DNA from 3 places in the Streptomyces sp. NPDC036764 genome. Region 2 is predicted to be linked to each of the others. Evidence: predicted binding sites of a transcription regulator. Region 2 holds the regulator's gene; each other region holds the start of a gene.
The links. Region 2 encodes HrcA, which represses chaperone genes, less so after heat shock. Its sites were predicted from a motif close to TTNGCACTCNGNNNNNCNGAGTGCNAA; they were not measured.
Positions count from the first base shown of each region.

Region 1: groES (co-chaperone GroES) is a predicted target of HrcA. The motif match lies at 4,846-4,872, and genes of this name have one in related genera.
Region 3: groL (chaperonin GroEL) is a predicted target of HrcA. The motif match lies at 3,341-3,367, and genes of this name have one in related genera.

Region 1 covers NZ_JBVJPT010000019.1:112,469-119,563, forward strand. Annotated here, with positions in the region: gene ACZ69Q_RS41675 (RNA polymerase sigma factor) at 29-1,342, shown strand; gene ACZ69Q_RS41680 (THUMP-like domain-containing protein) at 1,343-2,569, opposite strand; gene ACZ69Q_RS41685 (polysaccharide deacetylase family protein) at 2,829-3,836, shown strand; gene ACZ69Q_RS41690 (polysaccharide deacetylase family protein) at 3,833-4,663, shown strand; gene groES (co-chaperone GroES) at 5,019-5,327, shown strand; gene groL (chaperonin GroEL) at 5,446-7,071, shown strand.
Region 2 covers NZ_JBVJPT010000009.1:107,931-115,025, reverse strand. Annotated here, with positions in the region: gene hemW (radical SAM family heme chaperone HemW) at 1-491, shown strand, start outside; gene ACZ69Q_RS29090 (DUF3097 domain-containing protein) at 524-1,333, opposite strand; gene ACZ69Q_RS29085 (MBL fold metallo-hydrolase) at 1,365-2,108, opposite strand; gene hrcA (heat-inducible transcriptional repressor HrcA) at 2,274-3,290, shown strand; gene dnaJ (molecular chaperone DnaJ) at 3,291-4,427, shown strand; gene ACZ69Q_RS29070 (nitronate monooxygenase) at 4,598-5,683, shown strand; gene ACZ69Q_RS29065 (16S rRNA (uracil(1498)-N(3))-methyltransferase) at 5,680-6,435, shown strand; gene ACZ69Q_RS29060 (VOC family protein) at 6,456-6,848, shown strand; gene ACZ69Q_RS29055 (hypothetical protein) at 6,790-7,095, opposite strand, start outside.
Region 3 covers NZ_JBVJPT010000008.1:150,907-158,001, forward strand. Annotated here, with positions in the region: gene ACZ69Q_RS27555 (glucosyl-3-phosphoglycerate synthase) at 1-661, opposite strand, end outside; SAM riboswitch class I at 809-978, shown strand; gene thrC (threonine synthase) at 997-2,280, shown strand; gene ACZ69Q_RS27565 (MoaD/ThiS family protein) at 2,277-2,552, shown strand; gene ACZ69Q_RS27570 (cold-shock protein) at 2,995-3,201, shown strand; gene groL (chaperonin GroEL) at 3,530-5,152, shown strand; gene ACZ69Q_RS27580 (NADH:flavin oxidoreductase) at 5,465-6,592, shown strand; gene ACZ69Q_RS27585 (metallophosphoesterase family protein) at 6,621-7,095, shown strand, end outside.

The DNA of each region.
Region 1 (7,095 bases), on a different contig from region 2:
TAGCCGTACGGGTGTCTGATGGTGGGCTGTGGAACCACAGCCCCAGCCCACCGCAGCCACCGGGCCCCCGGCGCCCGCAGTCACCGGCCATGCCTCGGCCGACCCGGCCGCGACCGTGGAGACCGTCTTCCGTATCGAGTCACCGCGCGTCATCGCCGCGGTCACCCGCATAGTCCGCGACGTCGGCATCGCCGAGGAGCTCGCGCAGGACGCGCTGGTCGCCGCGCTGGAGCAGTGGCCGCGCGACGGCGTACCGGACAACCCCGGCGCCTGGCTCATGGCCGCCGCCAAGCACCGCGCCGTCGACCTGATCCGCCGGCGCGAGAACTACGCCCGCAAGCTCGCCGAGATCGGCCGCGACCTGGAGACGACGGCACCCCCGGAGGAACCGTCCGACCCCGACGACATCGACGACGACCTGCTGCGCCTGGTCTTCACCACCTGCCATCCGGTGCTGTCGCCGCAGGCACGCATCGCCCTCACCCTGCGCCTGCTCGGCGGTCTGACCACCCCGGAGATCGCCCGGGCCTTCCTGGTCCCGGAGCCGACGGTCGCCCAGCGCATCGTCCGCGCCAAGCGCACGCTCGCCACGAAGAACGTCGCCTTCGAGGTCCCCTACGGCCCCGACCGCGAGGCCCGCCTCGGCTCCGTCCTCGACGTCATCTACCTGATCTTCAACGAGGGGTACGCCGCCACGGCCGGCGACGACTGGCTGCGCCCGGGCCTGTGCGAGGACGCGCTGCGGCTGGCCCGCGTGCTGGCGGGGCTGATGCCGAAGGAGCCGGAGGTGCACGCCCTGGCGTCACTGCTGGAGTTCCAGGCGTCCCGCGCGGCGGCCCGCACCGGCCCCTCCGGCGAGCCGATCCTCCTCAAGGACCAGAACCGCGGCCGCTGGAACCGCATGCTCATCGCCCGCGGCATCACGGCCCTGTCCCGCGCGGACGCCGCAGCCACGGGCGGGCCCGGCCCGTACGCCCTCCAGGCGGCCATCGCCGCATGCCACGCGCACGCATACCGGTACGAGGAGACCGACTGGAAGACCATCGCCACCCTCTACGGCCTCCTCGCCGCCCGAGTGCCCTCCCCGGTGGTCGAGTTGAACCGCGCGGTCGCCGTGTCGATGGCCGAGGGCCCGCAGCCCGCCCTGGAGATCGTCGACGCCATCGCCGCCGAACCCGCCCTGCGGGACTACCACTTGCTGCCGAGCGTCCGCGGCGACCTGCTCCAGCGCCTGGGCCGTACGGCGGAGGCACGGGCGGAGTTCGAGCGCGCGGCGACGCTGACGCGGAACGAGCCGGAGCGGGAGATGCTGCTGAGGCGGGCCGCGGACGCCGGAGCGTGACTAGGCGGGCCGTCCGACCAGCATCGTCGGCGCCCCCGCCACCCGGGTCAGGAACACCGTCGCCGAGTTCGGCCCCTGCGGCTTGACCTTCTTGCGCAGCTCCTCCGGCTCGACGGCGGAGCCACGCTTCTTCACGGTCAGGATGCCCACCTCGCGCTCGCGCAGCAGCGCCTTCAACTTCTTGACGTTGAAGGGGAGTTGATCGGTGATCTCGTACGCCGTCGCGTACGGCGTCGGCCGCAGCTCGTCCGCCGTGACGTACGCGATGGTCGCGTCGACGAGCCCGCCGTTGAGCTGGTCGGCGACCTCGGCGACCAGATGCGCGCGGATCACGGCGCCGTCGGGCTCGTACAAGTACCGCCCGACGGGCCGGACCTCGGGGTCGGGCAGGCCGCGGGAGAGCAGCGGGCGCGGGCCCGGCAGCAGGGTGGCGCGGATCGCCCCGGCGGCGGTGCCGAACCACAGCACCGCCTCCTTCACGTCCCCGCCGTCCGAGATCCACTCGGCCTCGGCGTCGTCGGGGATCGCCTCGTGGGGGACGCCGGGTGCGATCTTCAGCGCGGCGCGAGGGGCCTTGCGCGCCGCTTCCACGGCCCACGAAAGCGGCGGCGAGTACGCCTCGGGATCGAAGATCCGCCCGCCCGTCACCCGACCGCCACCCCTCACCGACGCGCTTCGCGCGGCCCCCCTTGATGGACCGCCACGCCGGGCAGGGTCGACGAACACGGCGTCGTAGCCGCTGGTGTCCACTCCGGTGACGTCCGCCTCCCGCACCTCGATGAGGTCGGCGAGCCCGAGGGCCTCGGCGTTCGCCCGTGCCGCCGCGACCGTCGCCGGATCCCGGTCCACCGCCAGCACCCGGATCCCTGCCCGCGCCAACGCGATGGCGTCGCCCCCGATCCCGCAGCACAGGTCGGCGACCGAGCCGATGCCCAGCTCCTTCATCCGCCCGGCCCGGTACGCCGCCACACTCGCGCGCGTCGACTGCTCGACCCCGTTCGGCGTGAAGAACATCCGCCCCGCGTCCGCCGCCCCGAACTTCGCCACCGCCCGCTGCCGCAGCCGCGCCTGCCCGAGAGCCGCCGACACCAGCTCGGCGGGGTGCTCGCGGCGCAGCCGGGTGGCGACGGCGAGTTCGTCGGCCGGGTCCGTGTCACGGACGGCGTCGAGGAGGGCGCGGCCCTCGGGGGTGAGGAGGCGGGAGAGGGAGGCGAGGTGGTCGTTCACCGGAACATTGTCGGCCAGGTGCGGCAGGGGTGGCGTACCGCCCACCGGCGGTGGGCGCGCGGCGCACTCCCACTGGCTGTCGGCGCGCGGCGCACTCTCACCGGCCGTCGGCACGCGGCGCACCGCCCTCGCTGTGGGCCAGTCGGTGGATGGTCCGTCGGCTGCGGCGGTGTCGGCCCGGGTTCGGGGCGGGAGCCTGCCAGGATCCGGCTCCATGCGACTAGTAGTACAAAATGACAAAAGCGCCGGAAATGGGGCGATGGTCGTAGGGCGCCGTCGGCGGACGGCCCGGCATGCGCGCGCCCGCGGCGCCATCGCCGTGCTCGTCGCGGCCGCCATCGCCTCCGGCTGTGCGCAGCCCGGCGGATCCGGGGCCGGAGCCGTACCCCGGGCAGGAGGCGCGTCAGGTCCGGAAGGGGTGTCCGGGCCGGGAGACGGATCCGAGGCCGCGGGCTCCACGCCGAGCCGGCGGCCGCTCAAGTCGCCGCCCCCGGCCACCAGTGCGAACCCGCAGGCCAAGAAGTTCCAGTCGGCCCAGGAGGCCCGCACCTCGCGCATCGCCGCCGCCCGCCGCTGGCGCCTGGACGGCGTCCCGCTCACGCCCCCGCCACCCCCCGCCCAGAAGCCGAAGATCACCACCCGCGAAGGCTTCGAGGTCGACGGACACGAGGAGCTTGGCCTGCCACCGGTCTTCACGACCGTCCCGACCAAACAGCGGGTCGTCTTCCTCACCATCGACGACGGCGCCGAGAAGGACCCGACGTTCCTGCGGATGATGAGCGACCTCCAGGTGCCGTACACCGCCTTCCTCAGCAACTACCTGATCAAGGACGACTACGGCTACTTCAGGCGGATGCAGCGCAGCGGCGTGGTCCTGAACAACCACACCCTGCACCACCCCTACCTCCCGGCCCTGTCCTATCGCCGCCAGCAGCACGAGATCTGCGGCATGCAGGAGGTCATCGAGGAGCACTACGGCAAGCGCCCGCTGCTCTTCCGCCCGCCCTTCGGCAACTACAACCGCAACAGCCTGCGCGCCGCGAAGTCCTGCGGCATCGAGTACGTCCCGCTGTGGAACGAGGAGGTCTTCGTCGACCACTGGGACTACCGCGAGTGGGACCGGAAGATCCGACCGGGTGACATCGTGCTCAGTCATTTCCGGGGCCGGGAGGACTGGAAGGGCACAATGCCCGACATGATCCGCCGGTTCCTGAACAAGGTGACGGCCGAGGGGTACGCGGTGGCGCGGCTGGAGGACTACCTGTGAGATCGGCGCGGACGCCGGGGTCGCGGGCCCTCGCGGCGGTGGTCCTGGCGTCCGCCCTGCTCGCGGGCTGTGCGCAGCCGGCCGGTCCGGCCGACCCCCGCGGAGGATCGGCCGAGCGGTCGCCACGCTCGGCGAAGAACCCCACGCACACGGAACAGCCGTACCGCCGCTGGGGCTTGAGCGCCCCGCTGTCCGCGCCCCCGTCCCCGCCCGTCCGCAAGCCGCCGCGCCCGGCCGGCGACCGGCTGCCCGTCGTGCATCACGTACCCACCCGCGACCGGGTCGTCTTCCTCACCTACGACGACGGCGCCGAGAAGGACCCCCGCTTCGTCGACATGGTCCGTGAGCTGCGGCTGCCCGTGAGCATGTTCCTCACCGACAGCGTGGTCGGCCCGGGTTACGGCCACTTCGCGCGCCTGCGCTCGGTGGGCGCGTCGATCCAGAACCACACCCTCGACCACGCCGCCCTGCGCGGCCTGCCGTACGCCGGCCAGCGCGCCGAGATCTGCGGCCAGCAGAACAAGCTCAGCGCCCGCTTCGGCATCCGCCCCCGTCTCTTCCGCCCGCCCTACGGCACGTACGACACCACCACGCTCCGCGCCGCCGCCGACTGCGGTGTCACGGCGGTCGTGCTGTGGCGGGCGGCGATGGAGGGCGACGGCGGACTGACGTACGCCGAGGGGCCCGCCCGGTTGCGCGCCGGGGACATCGTGTCCGTCCCTTCGGGTGAGCCGGCCGGGCTGAGCCTGCGGGAGCGGACGACACGCCTGCTGCGGGAGGTCCACAAGCGCGGGCTGACGGTGGGCCGGTTGGAGGACTACGTCTGAGAGCCCGGCGTCCGAGGGATGCCTTCGGCGCCGGTCCAGGCAAATACAGCCCGTCCGGCGCTTGAGGACGAGGCCGTTCAGGCCGATGGCGGGGGTCTGGGGCGGCAGCCCCCAGACGGCCACGCCAACGCCGCCCACTGACAGCACCTGTCACCCGAACGCGGCTCGGCCAGCGCAGCGAATTAGCAGTCCGCTTGACCGAGTGCTAATCGCGGTCATAGTCTCAGCTCTGGCACTCCCCACTGGAGAGTGCCAACAACGCGACGGGCAGGTCCGGCACCCGCGACGACGGATCCACCTGGTCGCCACCTCAGACAGTTAACCCCGTGAGATCTCCGAAGGGGGAGGTCGGATCGTGACGACCACCAGCTCCAAGGTTGCCATCAAGCCGCTTGAGGACCGCATCGTGGTCCAGCCGCTCGACGCCGAGCAGACCACCGCCTCTGGCCTGGTCATCCCGGACACCGCCAAGGAGAAGCCCCAGGAGGGCGTCGTCCTGGCCGTGGGCCCGGGCCGCTTCGAGAACGGCGAGCGCCTGCCGCTCGACGTCAAGACCGGCGACATCGTGCTGTACAGCAAGTACGGCGGCACCGAGGTGAAGTACAACGGCGAGGAGTACCTCGTCCTCTCGGCTCGCGACGTGCTCGCGATCATCGAGAAGTAATTCACTTCAAGCACTTTTGCTTGTGAGCTGCGCCCCGGGCCCCCGCGACCTTATGAAGCCGGGCGTCAGGGGCGCAGTTCGTTTCACCCACGTTTTCCGAGAGGGCTGAACCGCTCCCATGGCGAAGATCCTGAAGTTCGACGAGGACGCCCGTCGCGCCCTCGAGCGCGGCGTCAACAAGCTTGCCGACACGGTCAAGGTGACGATCGGCCCCAAGGGCCGCAACGTCGTCATCGACAAGAAGTTCGGCGCGCCCACCATCACCAACGACGGTGTCACGATCGCCCGTGAGGTCGAGATCGAGGACCCGTTCGAGAACCTCGGCGCCCAGCTCGTGAAGGAGGTGGCGACCAAGACCAACGACATCGCTGGCGACGGCACCACCACCGCCACCGTGCTGGCCCAGGCGCTGGTCCGCGAGGGCCTGAGGAACGTCGCCGCGGGTGCCTCCCCGGCGCTGCTGAAGAAGGGCATCGACGCGGCCGTGGCCGCGATCTCCGAGGAGCTCCTCGCGACCGCCCGCCCGATCGACGAGAAGTCCGACATCGCTGCCGTGGCCGGCCTGTCCGCCCAGGACAGCCAGGTCGGCGAGCTCATCGCCGAGGCGATGGACAAGGTCGGCAAGGACGGTGTCATCACCGTCGAGGAGTCCAACACCTTCGGTCTGGAGCTGGACTTCACCGAGGGCATGGCCTTCGACAAGGGCTACCTGTCGCCGTACTTCGTGACGGACCAGGAGCGCATGGAGGCCGTCCTGGAGGACCCGTACATCCTCATCAACCAGGGCAAGATCTCCTCCATCCAGGACCTGCTGCCGCTGCTGGAGAAGGTCATCCAGTCGGGTGGCTCCAAGCCGCTGCTGATCATCGCCGAGGACGTCGACGGCGAGGCCCTGTCGACCCTGGTCGTCAACAAGATCCGCGGCACCTTCAACGCGGTCGCGGTCAAGGCCCCCGGCTTCGGTGACCGCCGCAAGGCGATGCTGCAGGACCTCGCGGTCCTCACCGGCGCCACGGTCATCTCCGAGGAGGTCGGCCTCAAGCTCGACCAGGCCGACCTGGACGTGCTCGGCAGCGCCCGCCGCGTCACCGTCACCAAGGACGACACCACGGTCGTCGACGGCGCCGGCGACTCCGCGGACGTCACGGGCCGCGTCGGCCAGATCAAGGCCGAGATCGAGAACACCGACTCCGACTGGGACCGCGAGAAGCTCCAGGAGCGCCTCGCGAAGCTGGCCGGCGGCGTGTGCGTGATCAAGGTCGGCGCCGCCACCGAGGTGGAGCTGAAGGAGAAGAAGCACCGTCTGGAGGACGCCATCTCCGCGACCCGCGCCGCGGTCGAGGAGGGCATCGTCTCCGGTGGTGGCTCCGCGCTGGTGCACGCCGCGAAGGTGCTCGAAGGCGGTCTGGGCAAGACCGGCGACGAGGCCACCGGTGTCGCCGTCGTCCGTCGCGCGGTCGTCGAGCCGCTGCGCTGGATCGCCGAGAACGCCGGCCTGGAGGGTTACGTCATCACCTCCAAGGTCGCCGAGCTCGACAAGGGCCAGGGCTTCAACGCCGCGACCGGCGAGTACGGCGACCTGGTCAAGGCCGGCGTCATCGACCCGGTCAAGGTCACCCGCTCCGCCCTGGAGAACGCCGCCTCCATCGCCTCCCTGCTCCTGACGACCGAGACCCTGGTCGTCGAGAAGAAGGAAGAGGAAGAGCCGGCTGCCGGTGGCCACGGCCACGGACACGCCCACTGAGCTCAGACGCTCGTAGAAGGCCCC
Region 2 (7,095 bases):
CGGACGACGACGTGCACGCGGACCGGTACCTGATCGCCGAGGAGACCTTCAAGGCGGCCGGTTTCGACTGGTACGAGGTCTCCAACTGGGCCACCTCCGAGGCCGCCCGCTGCCTGCACAACGAGCTGTACTGGCGCGGCGCCGACTGGTGGGGCGCGGGCCCCGGAGCCCACTCGCACGTCGGCGGGGTGCGCTGGTGGAACGTCAAGCATCCGGGAGCGTACGCGGCGGCGCTGGCGGCGGGGCGCTCACCGGGCGCGGGACGCGAGCTGCTGTCCGAGGAGGACCGCCGCGTCGAGCGCATCCTGCTGGAGCTGCGGCTGCGCGAGGGCGTGCCCCTGGCACTGCTGCGGGAGGAGGGCCTGCGGGCGTCCCGCCGAGCCCTGTCGGACGGGCTCCTGGACCAGGGGCCGTACGACGAGGGGCGAGCGGTGCTGACGCTGCGGGGGCGGCTGCTGGCGGACGCGGTGGTGCGGGACGTGGTGGACTGAGCGGGCGCACCCGGTCGGCCCGGTGGCGGGTCCTAGGCCGGTGTCGTGACGAAGTCGATCAGTTCCTCCACCCGCCCCAGCAACTCCGGCTCCAGGTCCCGGTAGGACCCCACCCGCTTCAGGATCGCCTGCCACACCGCCCCGGTGTTCTCCGGCGGCCATCCCATGGCCCGGCACACCCCGGTCTTCCAGTCCTGCCCGTGCGGGACCCGGGGCCACGCCTCGATCCCGAGGGCCGAGGGCTTCACCGCCTCCCAGATGTCGATGTACGGGTGGCCCACCACCAGGGCGTGCTCGCTCGTCACCGACTCGGCGATGCGCCACTCCTTGGTGCCGGGCAGCAGGTGGTCCACCAGGACTCCCAGCCGCGCGTCCGGGCCGGGTGCGAATTCGGTCACGATCGACGGCAGGTCGTCGACGCCCTCCAGGTACTCCACGACCACGCCCTCGATGCGCAGGTCGTCGCCCCACACCTTCTCGACCAGCTCGGCGTCGTGGCGGCCCTCGACGTAGATACGGCCGGCGCGGGCGACGCGGGCGCGGGCGCCGGGGACGGCCACCGAACCGGATGCCGTACGGGTGGGGCGTACCGGGGCCGCGCCGGTCGGCCGGACGAGCGTCACCGCCTTGCCCTCCAGCAGGAACCCGCGCGGCTCCAGCGGGAACACCCGGTGCTTGCCGAAGCGGTCCTCCAGGGTCACCGTGCCCGCCTCGCAGCGGATCACCGCGCCGCAGAAACCCGTGCCGGGCTCCTCGACCACCAGGCCGGGTTCCGCCGGGACCTCGGGGACGGGTCTGGGCTTCTTCCAGGGCGGGGTCAGGTCGGCGGAGTACTGGCGCATTCGGATGACGATAGGAGAAGCACCCCCACGGTCACTGCGACACGCCGAATCTGGATGCCAGCTCGTCTCGCTGCCGCCGCACGAACTCCGCGTCCACCACCGCTCCGTGACCGGGTACGTACAGAGCGTCCTCGCCGCCCAGGGCGAGCAGCCGGTCCAGGGCGGCCGGCCACTGCGACGGAACGGCGTCGCGGCCGGCCTGGGGCTCGCCCGACTCCTCCACCAGATCGCCGCAGAAGACCACCTCCCGATCACCGGAGACCTCGCCCGGCACGAGCACCGCCAGGTCGTGGGCGGTGTGGGCGGGACCCACGTTCGCCAGCAGCACCCCGCGGCCACCGCCCAGGTCGAGCGTCCACTCGCCGCTGACCTGGTGGTGGGGGCGGATCAGCGCGTCCACCGCCTCCTCCGCCGCGGCCGGATCCAGTCCGTTGCCCACCGCGTCGGCACGCAGCTCCTCGTGCGCCTGCCGGCCGTCGAGCACCGTGTCCATGCCGACCGGGCCGTAGACCTCCGTGCCCGCGAACGCCGCCGCACCGAAGACATGGTCGAAGTGGGGATGGGTCAGCGCGAGATGGGTCACACGGTGACCGGCGAGCCACTGCGCCTGCGTACGCAACCGCACGCCCTCCGCGAGGCTCGACCCGGCGTCGACGATCAGCGCGGTGCCGTCCCCCACGACCAGCCCCGCCGTGCAGTCCCACACCGGAAGCCGGCACCGGCCCACCCCGGACGCCAGCCGCTCCCACCCCAGCTCTTCCCAAGTCACCGTCATACGGCGACGCTAGCCAAGACACCACCGCCGAGCACGGCGGACTTGGCCCGGCCTTGCCCGGGGTGTACCCCACCGCCGTACACTGGGCCGGGGACGGCTGGCACTCGGACGGACAGAGTGCCAGGAAAGATGCCAAGGGGAACGACTTCTGGAGGTGTGCGCGAGATGCTGAGCGAACGACGGCTCCAGGTGCTGCGCGCCATCGTCCAGGACTACGTCGGGACGGAGGAGCCGGTCGGCTCCAAGGCGCTCACCGAGCGGCACAACCTCGGCGTCTCCCCGGCGACCGTGCGCAACGACATGGCGGCCCTGGAGGACGAGGGCTTCATCGCGCAGCCGCACACCAGTGCCGGGCGCATCCCCACCGACAAGGGCTACCGGCTGTTCGTCGACAAACTCGCCGGCGTCAAGCCGATGACCCCGCCCGAGCGGCGCGCCATCCAGAACTTCCTCGACGGCGCCGTCGACCTCGACGACGTGGTGGCCCGGACCGTACGGCTGCTCGCGCAGCTCACCCGGCAGGTCGCCGTCGTGCAGTACCCGTCGCTGACCCGGTCCACCGTCCGGCATGTCGAGCTGCTCTCGCTCGCCCCCGCGCGGGTGATGCTCGTGCTGATCACGGACACCGGTCGGGTCGAGCAGCGGATGATCGACTGCCCGGCACCGTTCGGCGAGACCTCGCTCGCGGATCTGCGGGCGCGGCTGAACAGCAAGGTCGCGGGGCGGCGCTTCAGCGATGTGCCGAGGCTCGTCGAGGACCTCCCCGAGGCCTTCGACATCGAGGACCGCGGCACCGTCTCGACCGTGCTCTCCACCCTCCTGGAGACGCTCGTCGAGGAGAACGAGGAGCGGCTGATGATCGGCGGCACCGCCAATCTCACCCGCTTCGGGCATGACTTCCCCCTCACCATCCGACCGGTCCTGGAGGCGCTGGAGGAGCAGGTCGTGCTCCTCAAGTTGCTTGGCGAGGCCGGGGATTCGGGCATGACCGTGCGCATCGGGCACGAGAACGCCTATGAGGGACTCAACTCCACGTCTGTCGTGTCGGTGGGCTACGGTTCGGGCGGCGAGGCAGTCGCCAAGCTCGGCGTGGTCGGACCGACCCGCATGGATTACCCGGGAACGATGGGAGCGGTACGCGCAGTGGCACGTTACGTCGGACAGATCCTGGCGGAGTCGTAAGTGGCCACGGACTACTACGCCGTGCTCGGCGTGCGTCGCGACGCGTCGCAGGAAGAGATCAAGAAGGCCTTCCGGCGGCTCGCCCGCGAGCTGCACCCGGACGTCAACCCTGATCCGAAGACCCAAGAGCGGTTCAAGGAGATCAACGCCGCTTACGAGGTGCTGTCGGACCCGCAGAAGAAGCAGGTCTACGACCTCGGCGGCGACCCGCTGTCCCAGGCGGGCGGCGCGGGTGCGGGCGGCTTCGGCGCCGGCGGCTTCGGAAACTTCTCGGACATCATGGACGCGTTCTTCGGTACGGCGTCCCAGCGCGGTCCGCGCTCGCGCACCCGGCGCGGCCAGGACGCGATGATCCGGCTGGAGGTCGAGCTCGACGAGGCGGCCTTCGGTACGACGAAGGACATCCAGGTCGACACGGCCGTCGTCTGCAACACCTGTAACGGTGAAGGGGCCGCACCCGGCACCTCCGCCCAGACATGTGACATGTGCCGCGGCCGCGGTGAGGTGTCGCAGGTGACGCGGTCCTTCCTGGGCCAGGTCATGACGTCGCGGCCGTGTCCGCAGTGCCAGGGCTTCGGCACCGTCGTCCCGACGCCGTGCCCCGAGTGCGCGGGCGACGGCCGCGTACGGTCCCGGCGCACCCTCACGGTCAAGATCCCCGCAGGTGTCGACAACGGCACCCGGATCCAGCTCGCCGGCGAGGGCGAGGTCGGGCCGGGTGGCGGTCCGGCCGGTGACCTGTACGTCGAGATCCACGAGCTGCCGCACTCGACCTTCCAGCGGCGCGGCGACGACCTGCACTGCACGGTGACGATCCCGATGACGGCGGCGTGCCTCGGCACGAAGGTGCCGCTGGAGACGCTGGACGGCATGGAGGAGGTCGACATCCGGCCCGGCACCCAGTCCGGCCAGTCGATCCCGCTGCACGGACGCGGCGTCACGCATCTGCGCGGCGGCGGCCGGGGCGACCTCATCGTGCACGTCGAGGTACAGACCCCGACCAAGCTGGACCCCGAACAGGAACGCCTCCTGCGCGAGCTGGCCAAGCTCCGCGGCGAGGAGCGCCCGCAGGGGCAGTTCCAGCCGGGTCAGCAAGGGCTGTTCTCGCGGCTGAAGGACGCGTTCAACGGTCGCTGACCGGTGCGTGGGGGTTGCGGCTCCGTGGCTGGGGGCCGCCGCCCCCAGACCCCCGCTTCGGCCCTGAACGGGCCTCGTCCTCAAACGCCGGACGGGCTGATTTTCCCCGGCCCGATGCCGGGGCACAGGGCCGATTCGGACTTGTTCGGAGGACGTGACAACATGCCGTCATGTCCTCCGCGCTGACCGGTCTCTTCCCCCATCCGATCGTGCAGGCCCCCATGGCGGGCGGCGTCTCCGTGCCGCACCTCGCCGCCGCCGTGGGCGAGGCCGGCGGGCTGGGGTTTCTCGCCGCCGGGTACAAAACCGCCGACGGGATGTACCAGGAGATCAAGCAACTGCGCGGGCTGACCCAGCGGCCCTTCGGCGTCAACCTGTTCATGCCGCAGCCCGAGTACGCCGACGCCGCGGCCGTGGACGTCTACTCCCATCAGCTCGCCGGTGAGGCCGCCTGGTACGAGGTCGAGCTGGGGGACCCGGACAGCGGCCGCGACGACGGCTACGACGCCAAGCTCGCCGTGCTGCTCGACAACCCGGTGCCCGTCGTCTCCTTCCACTTCGGCGTGCCCAGCGCCGACGTACTGGAGTCCCTGCGCCGCGCCGGCACCGTCACCCTCGTCACCGCCACCACCCCCGACGAGGCCCTCGCCGTGCAGCGGGCCGGCGCCGACGCCGTGATCGTGCAGGGCGTCGAGGCCGGCGGCCACCAGGGCACCCATCGCGACAACCCCGAGACCGACGGCACCGGAATAGGGCTGCTGTCGCTCATCGCCCAGGTCCGCGAGACCGTGAGCCTCCCGCTGGTCGCCGCCGGCGGCATCATGCGCGGCAGCCAGATCGCCGCCGCCCTCGCGGCCGGCGCCAGTGCCGCACAGCTCGGCACCGCCTTCCTCGTCACCCCGGAGTCCGGCGCCAACGCCCTGCACAAGCAGGCGCTGACCAACCCGCTGTTCGTCCGCACCGAGCTGACGCGCGCGTTCTCCGGACGTCCCGCGCGCGGCCTCGTCAACCGCTTCATGCGCGAGCACGGCCCGTACGCCCCCGCCGCCTACCCCGAGGTCCACCACCTCACCTCGCCCCTGCGCAAGAAGGCCGCCGCGTCCGGCGACCCGCAGGGCATGGCGCTGTGGGCCGGGCAGGGGCACCGCATGGCCCGCGAACTCTCCGCCGGGCGGCTGGTGGAGGTCCTGGTCGCCGAGTTGGACGCCGCGTCGACAGCGTTGTCGGCCTTCCCGAAGGGCGGTGCGGCCGGATGACCGCTCCGGTGTTCGTCGTCGAGTCGCTGGAGCGGGCCGGTGCCGCCGGCGCCGAGTTCGTGCTCGACGGGCCCGAGGGCCGGCACGCCGTCTCGGTGAAGCGGCTGCGGGCCGGCGAGGAGGTCGTCCTCACCGACGGGCACGGCCGCTGGGCCGAGGGCGTCGTCAGGGCGGCCGAGGGCAAGGACCGGCTGGTGCTGGAGCTCGGTGCCGTGGCTGAGGAGGCCCCCGAGCGGCCCCGGATCACCGTCGTGCAGGCCCTGCCCAAGGGCGACCGCGGTGAGCTCGCCGTCGAGACCATGACCGAGACCGGCGTCGACGCGATCGTGCCGTGGGCGGCCGCCCGCTGCATCACGCAGTGGAAGGGCGAGCGGGGCGCGAAGGCACTCGGCAAATGGCGGGCCACCGCCCGCGAGGCCGGCAAGCAGTCCCGCCGGGTGCGCTTCCCCGAGGTCGCGGACGCGGCGACGACCAAGCAGGTCGCGGAGCTTCTCGCGGCGGCCGACTTCGCCGCGGTACTGCACGAGGACCGCGACTACGGCAGCGAGCCGCTCGCGACCGCCGAACTGCCCGCCGAGGGCGAGATCGTGCTCGTCGTCGGTCCCGAGGGCGGGGTGGCCCCCGAGGAGTTGGCCCTCTTCGAGGAGGCGGGGGCGAAGGCGTACCGTCTGGGCCGTACCGTCCTGCGCACCTCCACCGCCGGAACCGCGGCGACGGCACTGCTCCTCGGCCGCACCGGCCGCTGGTCCTGACACCGGGAGGGACGTCCGCCGTGGAACTCGCCCAAGTACGGCTGCTGGTCACCGACTTCGCCGCCTGCTACCGCTTCTACGCCGACGTCCTCGGCCTCAAACCGCAGGCCGGGGCGACGAACGGGCCGTACGAGAAGTTCAGCCCCGCCACCGGCTCGGCGGGCATCGCCCTCCAGGACCGGGTCATGATGGCCGAGGTCCTCGGCGAACTCGGCGACGACGCCACCGGCCACCGCTCCCTGGTCGTCCTGCGCGTGGACGACCTGGACAGCTACTGCGCCCAGATCACCGCCCGCGGCGCGACCCTCATGCACGGCCCGGCGCCCATGACCGACCGCATGCGCGTCGTCCACCTCAAGGACCCGGAGGGGAACCTGGTGGAGCTCCAGGAGTGGCTGCTGCTGCGCGGCTGAGGTCGACCGCCTCGACGACCGCGGGAAACAGCTCCCAGCCGTCCAACTCGCCCTTTCCCGGCAGTAGTTCGCGTCGCCCCGCCTCGTCGACGAGGGCCCGTACGACCCCCGGCTCGCGCAGGTTGAGGAGATTGCCGCGGCCGTCGGCGACACAGCCGGCGAACCAGTACCCGTCGGCGACATGGCGGCCCGAGCCTGCCTCGCCCGAGCGGAAGACGACACGCGTGCGGGCGCCGTCGAGGTAGAG
Region 3 (7,095 bases), on a different contig from region 2:
TGCCCAGCTCGATGCCGTACCCGACGGGGAACGGGAGCTGTTCCAGCAGGCTGCGGCGGGCCGCGTACTCGCCGCCGAGCGGCTGCACGAAACCGGCGAGCTGCGGCCAGTGCATGTTCAGCAGCGGGCGCGCCATCAGCTCCGTGACCCGGCCGCCCTGCCCGGCGGCACCGCCGAGCGGACGGTCGTACATCGCCTTGACCAGGTCCACGCCGGGGTCGGTGAGCAGCGGGCCGACGATCCCGGAGACGAAGTCGGAGGAGAACTCCTTCAGATCGGCGTCGATGAAGCAGACGACGTCGCCGGTCGTGACGAGCAGCGAGCGCCACAGCACCTCGCCCTTGCCGGGCACGGCCGGGACGCGCGGGAGGATCTCGTCCCGGTGCACCACCCGGGCGCCCGCGGCTGCGGCCACCTCGGAGGTGCGGTCGGTGGAGCCGGAGTCGACGACGACGATCTCGTCGACCAGCGGAACCTGCCGCACGAGGTCATGGGCGATGATCGAGACGATGTCGCCGACCGTCTCCTCCTCGTTGAGCGCGGGCAGCACGACGGAGACCGACTGGCCCGTGCGCTGTTTGGCGGCCAGGATGTGATGCAGCGGGCGATCGGTAACGGACCAGGAGCGGCGGCTCAGCCAGCGCTCGACTTCTTCCAGCACGGTCGGCGGCTCCTCACTGTCGGAACGTTTGTGATCCATCTCGCGGTTCGGACGGCTATCTCAACTGTCCTGGCGTTCGGTTACAGTCTTGAACAACGCGGGTGACCATCGCATGTCCGAGGTCAACCGTCGTCCACAACCGAATACCGCTCATCCAGAGGGGCAGAGGGATACGGCCCGATGAAGCCCCGGCAACCCTCCAGTCGGTTCTCGTAGATCAGCGTCGATCGTCACAGTTGATCGTCTGCGCGAGGCTCCCGGCTAGGGAAGGTGCCAAATCCGTCTCACGGCGAGATGCGTCGTGAGGAAGATGAGGAGAAAGGGCCTCGCCTCACATGGCTGCGCAGACTGTTGCAAGCACCACCGAATCCACCGTAGACCTCGGCCCCGCCGCGGCGCTCTCCTGCCGCGAGTGCGGCCACCGGGTACCGCTCGGCCCGGTCTTCGCGTGCGAGGAGTGTTTCGGCCCGCTGGAGATCGCCTACGACTTCTCGGCCTACGACACCGAGGAGCTCCGCAAGCAGATCGAAGCGGGTCCCGCGAACATCTGGCGTTACGCGCCGCTGCTGCCCGTCCCGGCCGACGTCGCCGACAAGCCGAACCTCAACCCCGGCTGGACCAAGCTCGTCAAGGCCGACAACCTCGCCGGCGAGCTGGGTGTGACCGGCGGCCTGTACATCAAGGACGACTCCGGCAACCCGACGCACTCCTTCAAGGACCGTGTCGTCGCCCAGGCCCTGGAGGCCGCCCGCGCCTTCGGCTTCACCACGCTCTCCTGCTCCTCCACCGGCAACCTGGCCGGCGCGGTGGGTGCCGCGGCCGCCCGCGCCGGCTTCCGCTCGTGCGTGTTCATCCCGCACGACCTGGAGCAGGGCAAGGTCGTCATGGCCGCGATCTACGGCGGCGAGCTCGTCGGCATCGAGGGCAATTACGACGACGTGAACCGTTTCTGCTCCGAGTTGATCGGCGACCCGGCCGGCGAGGGCTGGGGCTTCGTCAACGTCAACCTGCGGCCCTACTACGCCGAGGGCTCCAAGACCCTGGCGTACGAGATCTGCGAGCAGCTCGGCTGGCGGCTCCCGGACCAGTTGGTCGTCCCGATCGCCTCCGGCTCGCAGCTCACGAAGATCGACAAGGGGCTCCAGGAGCTGATCAAGCTCGGGCTCGTCGAGGACCGGCCGTACAAGATCTTCGGTGCGCAGGCCGAGGGCTGCTCGCCGGTGTCGACCGCCTTCAAGGCCGGCCACGACGTGGTCCGCCCCCAGAAGCCGAACACCATCGCCAAGTCGCTGGCCATCGGCAACCCGGCCGACGGCCCGTACGTCCTCGACATCGCGCGCCGCACCGGCGGGTTCGTGGAGGATGTGACGGACGAGCAGGTCGTCGACGCGATCAAGATCCTCGCCCGGACCGAGGGCATCTTCGCGGAGACCGCCGGCGGGGTGACCGTGGGCGTGACGAAGAAGCTGATCGAGAGCGGTGTCCTCGACCCCACGAAGACCACGGTCGTCCTCAACACCGGCGACGGCCTCAAGACCCTCGACGCGGTGGCCGGTACCGGCCTCACCGCCACCATCCGCCCGAACCTGGACTCCTTCCGAGAGGCTGGCCTCGCATGAGCGTGACCGTTCGCATCCCCACCATCCTGCGCACCTACACCGGCGGGCAGGCCGAGGTCGCCGCCGATGGTGCCAACCTCGCCGAGGTCATCGCCGACCTGGAGAAGAACCACACGGGGATCGCCGCCCGGGTGCTGGACGACCAGGGCAAGCTGCGGCGCTTCGTCAATGTCTACGTCAATGACGACGACGTGCGTTTCGAGCAGGGCCTGGAGACGGCGACCCCGGACGGTGCGGGCGTTTCCATCATCCCGGCCGTCGCCGGCGGCTGACAGAATGACCGATCATTACCATCGGTAACACGGGTTACTGAGAGTTCACCGAATTGCCCCCTCCGTGAGAGAAGCGGAGGGGGCAATTCTGTGTGGTTGAGCGAGGTACAGTTGGGGAACGTGCCGCCGATCTCCGAGTCGGTTGCCCTTGATTCTTGCCGTACGCCCGACAAGAAGTAGCCAAAGTGTGCGGGTTTTTTGCGGCTTCTGTTCCTTTTGTCAGGTCCGACTTGACCTGAAGTCAGGGGAATTGTCCCCACATTCCCGACCGGTCGTGCCCGGATTTCTCGTCCGATTGACCTGTTGCAGACGGCAGTTGGGCAGATACATTCAGCCGCGGTCGACGCGTTCCGGCGCACGCCCCCGACCGATGGGGGGTGAGGTCTGACCCGGATCCGCGAAGTGTGGATCTGTGCAAGGGCCAGTAATAGGGGAGTTAGGCATGGCTCAGGGCACCGTCAAGTGGTTCAACGCGGAGAAGGGGTACGGCTTCATCGCGGTCGACGGTGGTGCGGATGTTTTCGTCCACTACAGCGCGATCCAGATGGACGGTTACCGCACCCTGGAGGAAGGCCAGCGGGTCGAATTCGAGATCTCGCAGGGCCAGAAGGGGCCGCAGGCGGACATGGTCCGTCTGGCGACCGGCTGAAGCACGCGTCGACTAACAGCAGCGACGTACTTCTTCGAAGGGCCCGCACCTCCCGGGGTGCGGGCCCTTCGCCGTGCTCAGAACCCGTTCGCGGTCCGTTCGCGCCCGGCGGAGCGCCCCGCCCGATCCCCGAGAGCCGCTTGCACTCGCATGGGTCGAGTGCTAATCATTGCGTTAGCACTCTGAAGGTGAGAGTGACAACGAAGGACCGGGTCGGTGAGGCCCGCAGGCCGGGTGGGGCAAGGAACCACGAGGCCGGCGAGCCGTCCGTCGCGGGCGCGGGCGCGGTCCGAAGGAATCACCCCCAGTCCTGGAGGGACCACTTCACATGGCCAAGATCATCGCGTTCGACGAGGAGGCGCGGCGCGGCCTCGAGCGCGGCATGAACCAGCTCGCGGACGCCGTGAAGGTGACGCTCGGCCCCAAGGGCCGCAACGTCGTCCTCGAGAAGAAGTGGGGCGCCCCCACGATCACCAACGATGGTGTCTCCATCGCCAAGGAGATCGAGCTCGAGGACCCGTACGAGAAGATCGGCGCCGAGCTGGTCAAGGAAGTCGCCAAGAAGACGGACGACGTCGCCGGTGACGGTACGACCACCGCGACCGTTCTCGCCCAGGCCCTGGTCAAGGAGGGCCTGCGCAACGTAGCCGCCGGCGCCAACCCGATGGCCCTCAAGCGCGGTATCGAGCGCGCCGTCGAGGCCGTCTCCGCCGCCCTGCTGGAGCAGGCGAAGGACGTCGAGACCAAGGAGCAGATCGCCTCCACGGCCTCCATCTCCGCCGCCGACACCCAGATCGGCGAGCTCATCGCCGAGGCGATGGACAAGGTCGGCAAGGAAGGCGTCATCACCGTCGAGGAGTCCCAGACCTTCGGTCTGGAGCTGGAACTCACCGAGGGTATGCGCTTCGACAAGGGCTACATCTCGGCGTACTTCGCCACCGACATGGAGCGTATGGAGGCGTCGCTCGACGACCCGTACATCCTGATCGCCAACTCCAAGATCGGCTCCGTCAAGGACCTGCTCCCGCTCCTGGAGAAGGTCATGCAGTCGGGCAAGCCGCTGCTGATCATCGCCGAGGACGTCGAGGGCGAGGCCCTGTCGACCCTGGTCGTCAACAAGATCCGCGGCACCTTCAAGTCCGTCGCCGTCAAGGCCCCGGGCTTCGGTGACCGTCGCAAGGCGATGCTGAACGACATCGCCATCCTCACCGGTGGCGAGGTCATCTCCGAGGAGGTCGGTCTCAAGCTCGAGAACACCTCCCTGGACCTGCTGGGCCGTGCCCGCAAGGTCGTCATCACCAAGGACGAGACCACGATCGTCGACGGTGCCGGTTCTTCGGACCAGGTCGGCGGCCGTGTGAACCAGATCCGCGCCGAGATCGAGAACAGCGACTCGGACTACGACCGCGAGAAGCTCCAGGAGCGCCTGGCGAAGCTCGCGGGCGGCGTGGCCGTCATCAAGGCCGGTGCCGCCACCGAGGTGGAGCTCAAGGAGCGCAAGCACCGCATCGAGGACGCCGTGCGCAACGCCAAGGCGGCCGTCGAGGAGGGCATCGTCGCCGGTGGTGGCGTGGCCCTGCTCCAGGCCTCCGGTGTCTTCGAGAAGCTGGAGCTGGAGGGTGACGAGGCGACCGGCGCTGCCGCCGTCAAGCTCGCCCTTGAGGCCCCGCTGAAGCAGATCGCCGTCAACGCCGGCCTCGAGGGCGGCGTCGTGGTGGAGAAGGTCCGCAACCTCACCCCGGGTCACGGCCTGAACGCCGCGACCGGTGAGTACGTCGACCTGGTCGCCGAGGGCATCATCGACCCGGCGAAGGTGACGCGTTCCGCGCTGCAGAACGCCGCGTCGATCGCCGCGCTGTTCCTCACCACCGAGGCCGTCATCGCCGACAAGCCGGAGAAGGCCGCCGCGCCTGCCGGTGGCGGCATGCCGGGCGGTGACATGGACTTCTGATCGACCTCGGGGGCCCTGGCCTCCGGTTGATCAACGTCCTTACCGAGGGCGGCACCCCCTGTTGCGACAGGGGGTGCCGCCCTCGGTGTTTCGGCGGCTGCGCGTGGTTCGTGGTTGCTCGCGCAGTTCCCCGCGCCGCTAAGGGGCGCGGGGAACTGCGCGACCAGCCCACACGTACCCGCACCCGCACACGAAACAGAACCCCCTCCTGGGAATGCGCGACCTCACACCCGTCGTTGCTTAATGTGGTGCAACAATGCGTACGCACATACCGCTCGGTATAAACAGAACCCGCTTCCCAGGAGCTCCTACGTGACCGTCACCCAGCCCGCCGCCTCCCGCGCGGCCCAGATCCTCTCCCGGCCGACCGCGATCAACGGCCTCACCGTTCCCAACCGCATCGTGATGGCGCCGATGACCCGCATGTTCTCGCCGGGCGGCGTTCCCGGGGAGGACGTGGTGTCGTACTACGCGCGCCGGGCCGGTGCCGGGGTGGGGCTGATCGTGACCGAGGGGACGTACGTCGGGCACGAGTCGGCCGGTCAGAGTGACCGGGTGCCGCGGTTCCACGGCGAGGAGCAGCTCGCCGGATGGGCGAAGGTCGCCGACGCGGTACACGCGGCGGGCGGCACCATCGTGCCGCAGCTCTGGCACATCGGCATGGTGCGTCAGCAGGGCCAGCCGCCCTACGCGGAAGCCCCTGCCGTCGGCCCCTCCGGGCTGCGCATCGGTGCCGCCGAGGCCACCGGCAGGGCGATGACCCGCAGCGACCTGGACGACGTGATCGGCGCCTTCGCCGAGGCCGCCGCGGACGCCGAGCGCATCGGCTTCGACGGCGTGGAGATCCACGGCGCCCACGGCTACCTCGTCGACCAGTTCCTGTGGGAGGGCACCAACCGCCGCACGGACGCCTACGGCGGTGACGCGGTCGCCCGTACCAAGTTCGGCGCGGAGATCGTGGCCGCCGTACGCGAGCGGGTCTCCCCGGACTTCCCCGTCATCTTCCGCTACTCGCAGTGGAAGCAGGAGGCCTACGACGCGCGCCTCGCCGAGACCCCGGAGGAGCTGGAGGCCATCCTGGCCCCGCTCGCCGCGGCCGGCGTCGACGCCTTCCACGCCTCCACCCGCCGCTACTGGATCCCGGAGTTCGACGGCTCCGACCTCAACCTCGCGGGCTGGACGAAGAAGCTGACCGGCAAGCCCGCCATCACCGTCGGCTCGGTCGGCCTGGACGGCGAGTTCCTGGGCGCGTTCGTCGGACAGGGCTCCGGGCTCAAGGGCCTCGACGACCTTCTGGACCGGCTGGAGTCCGAGGAGTTCGACTTCGTCGCCGTCGGCCGCGCGCTGCTCCAGGACCCCGAGTGGGCGGCGAAGGTGCTGGAGGGCCGCTTCGGTGACCTGGCGCCGTACGACGCGGCGTCGCTGAAGTCCCTGAGCTGAGCCCCGGCTCGCGGCTACCGTCGGAGAGATGAGGATCCTTCATCTCTCCGACACCCATATCCGGAAGACCGACGCCCCCGACAGGCACGGTGTCAACGCCACCGACTCGCTGCGGCTGTTGCTCGCCGAGCTGAGGCACCTGCGGGGCGTCGACGCGATCGTCGTCACGGGGGACATCGCGGACGACGGCGCCGTGGAGGCGTACACGACCGTACGGGAACTGGTGGGCGAGTTCGCGCGGACGCTCGCCGCGCCGGTCTTCTACACGACCGGCAACCATGACGAACGCGTGGCCTTCGGCAAGGTGCTGGGCAGCGGTCATGCGGAGCCGGAGCTGGTACTGGACTCCGCGGCCGGTGAGCGGGCGGCCGTGAGCACGGTCGGGGGCGTGCGGCTGGTGACGCTGGACTCGCTGGTGCCGGGGAAGGTGCACGGCCGGCTGGGCTCGGCCCAACTCGACTGGCTGAAGGGCGTGTTGAGCGCCCCGACCCAGCAGGGCACCG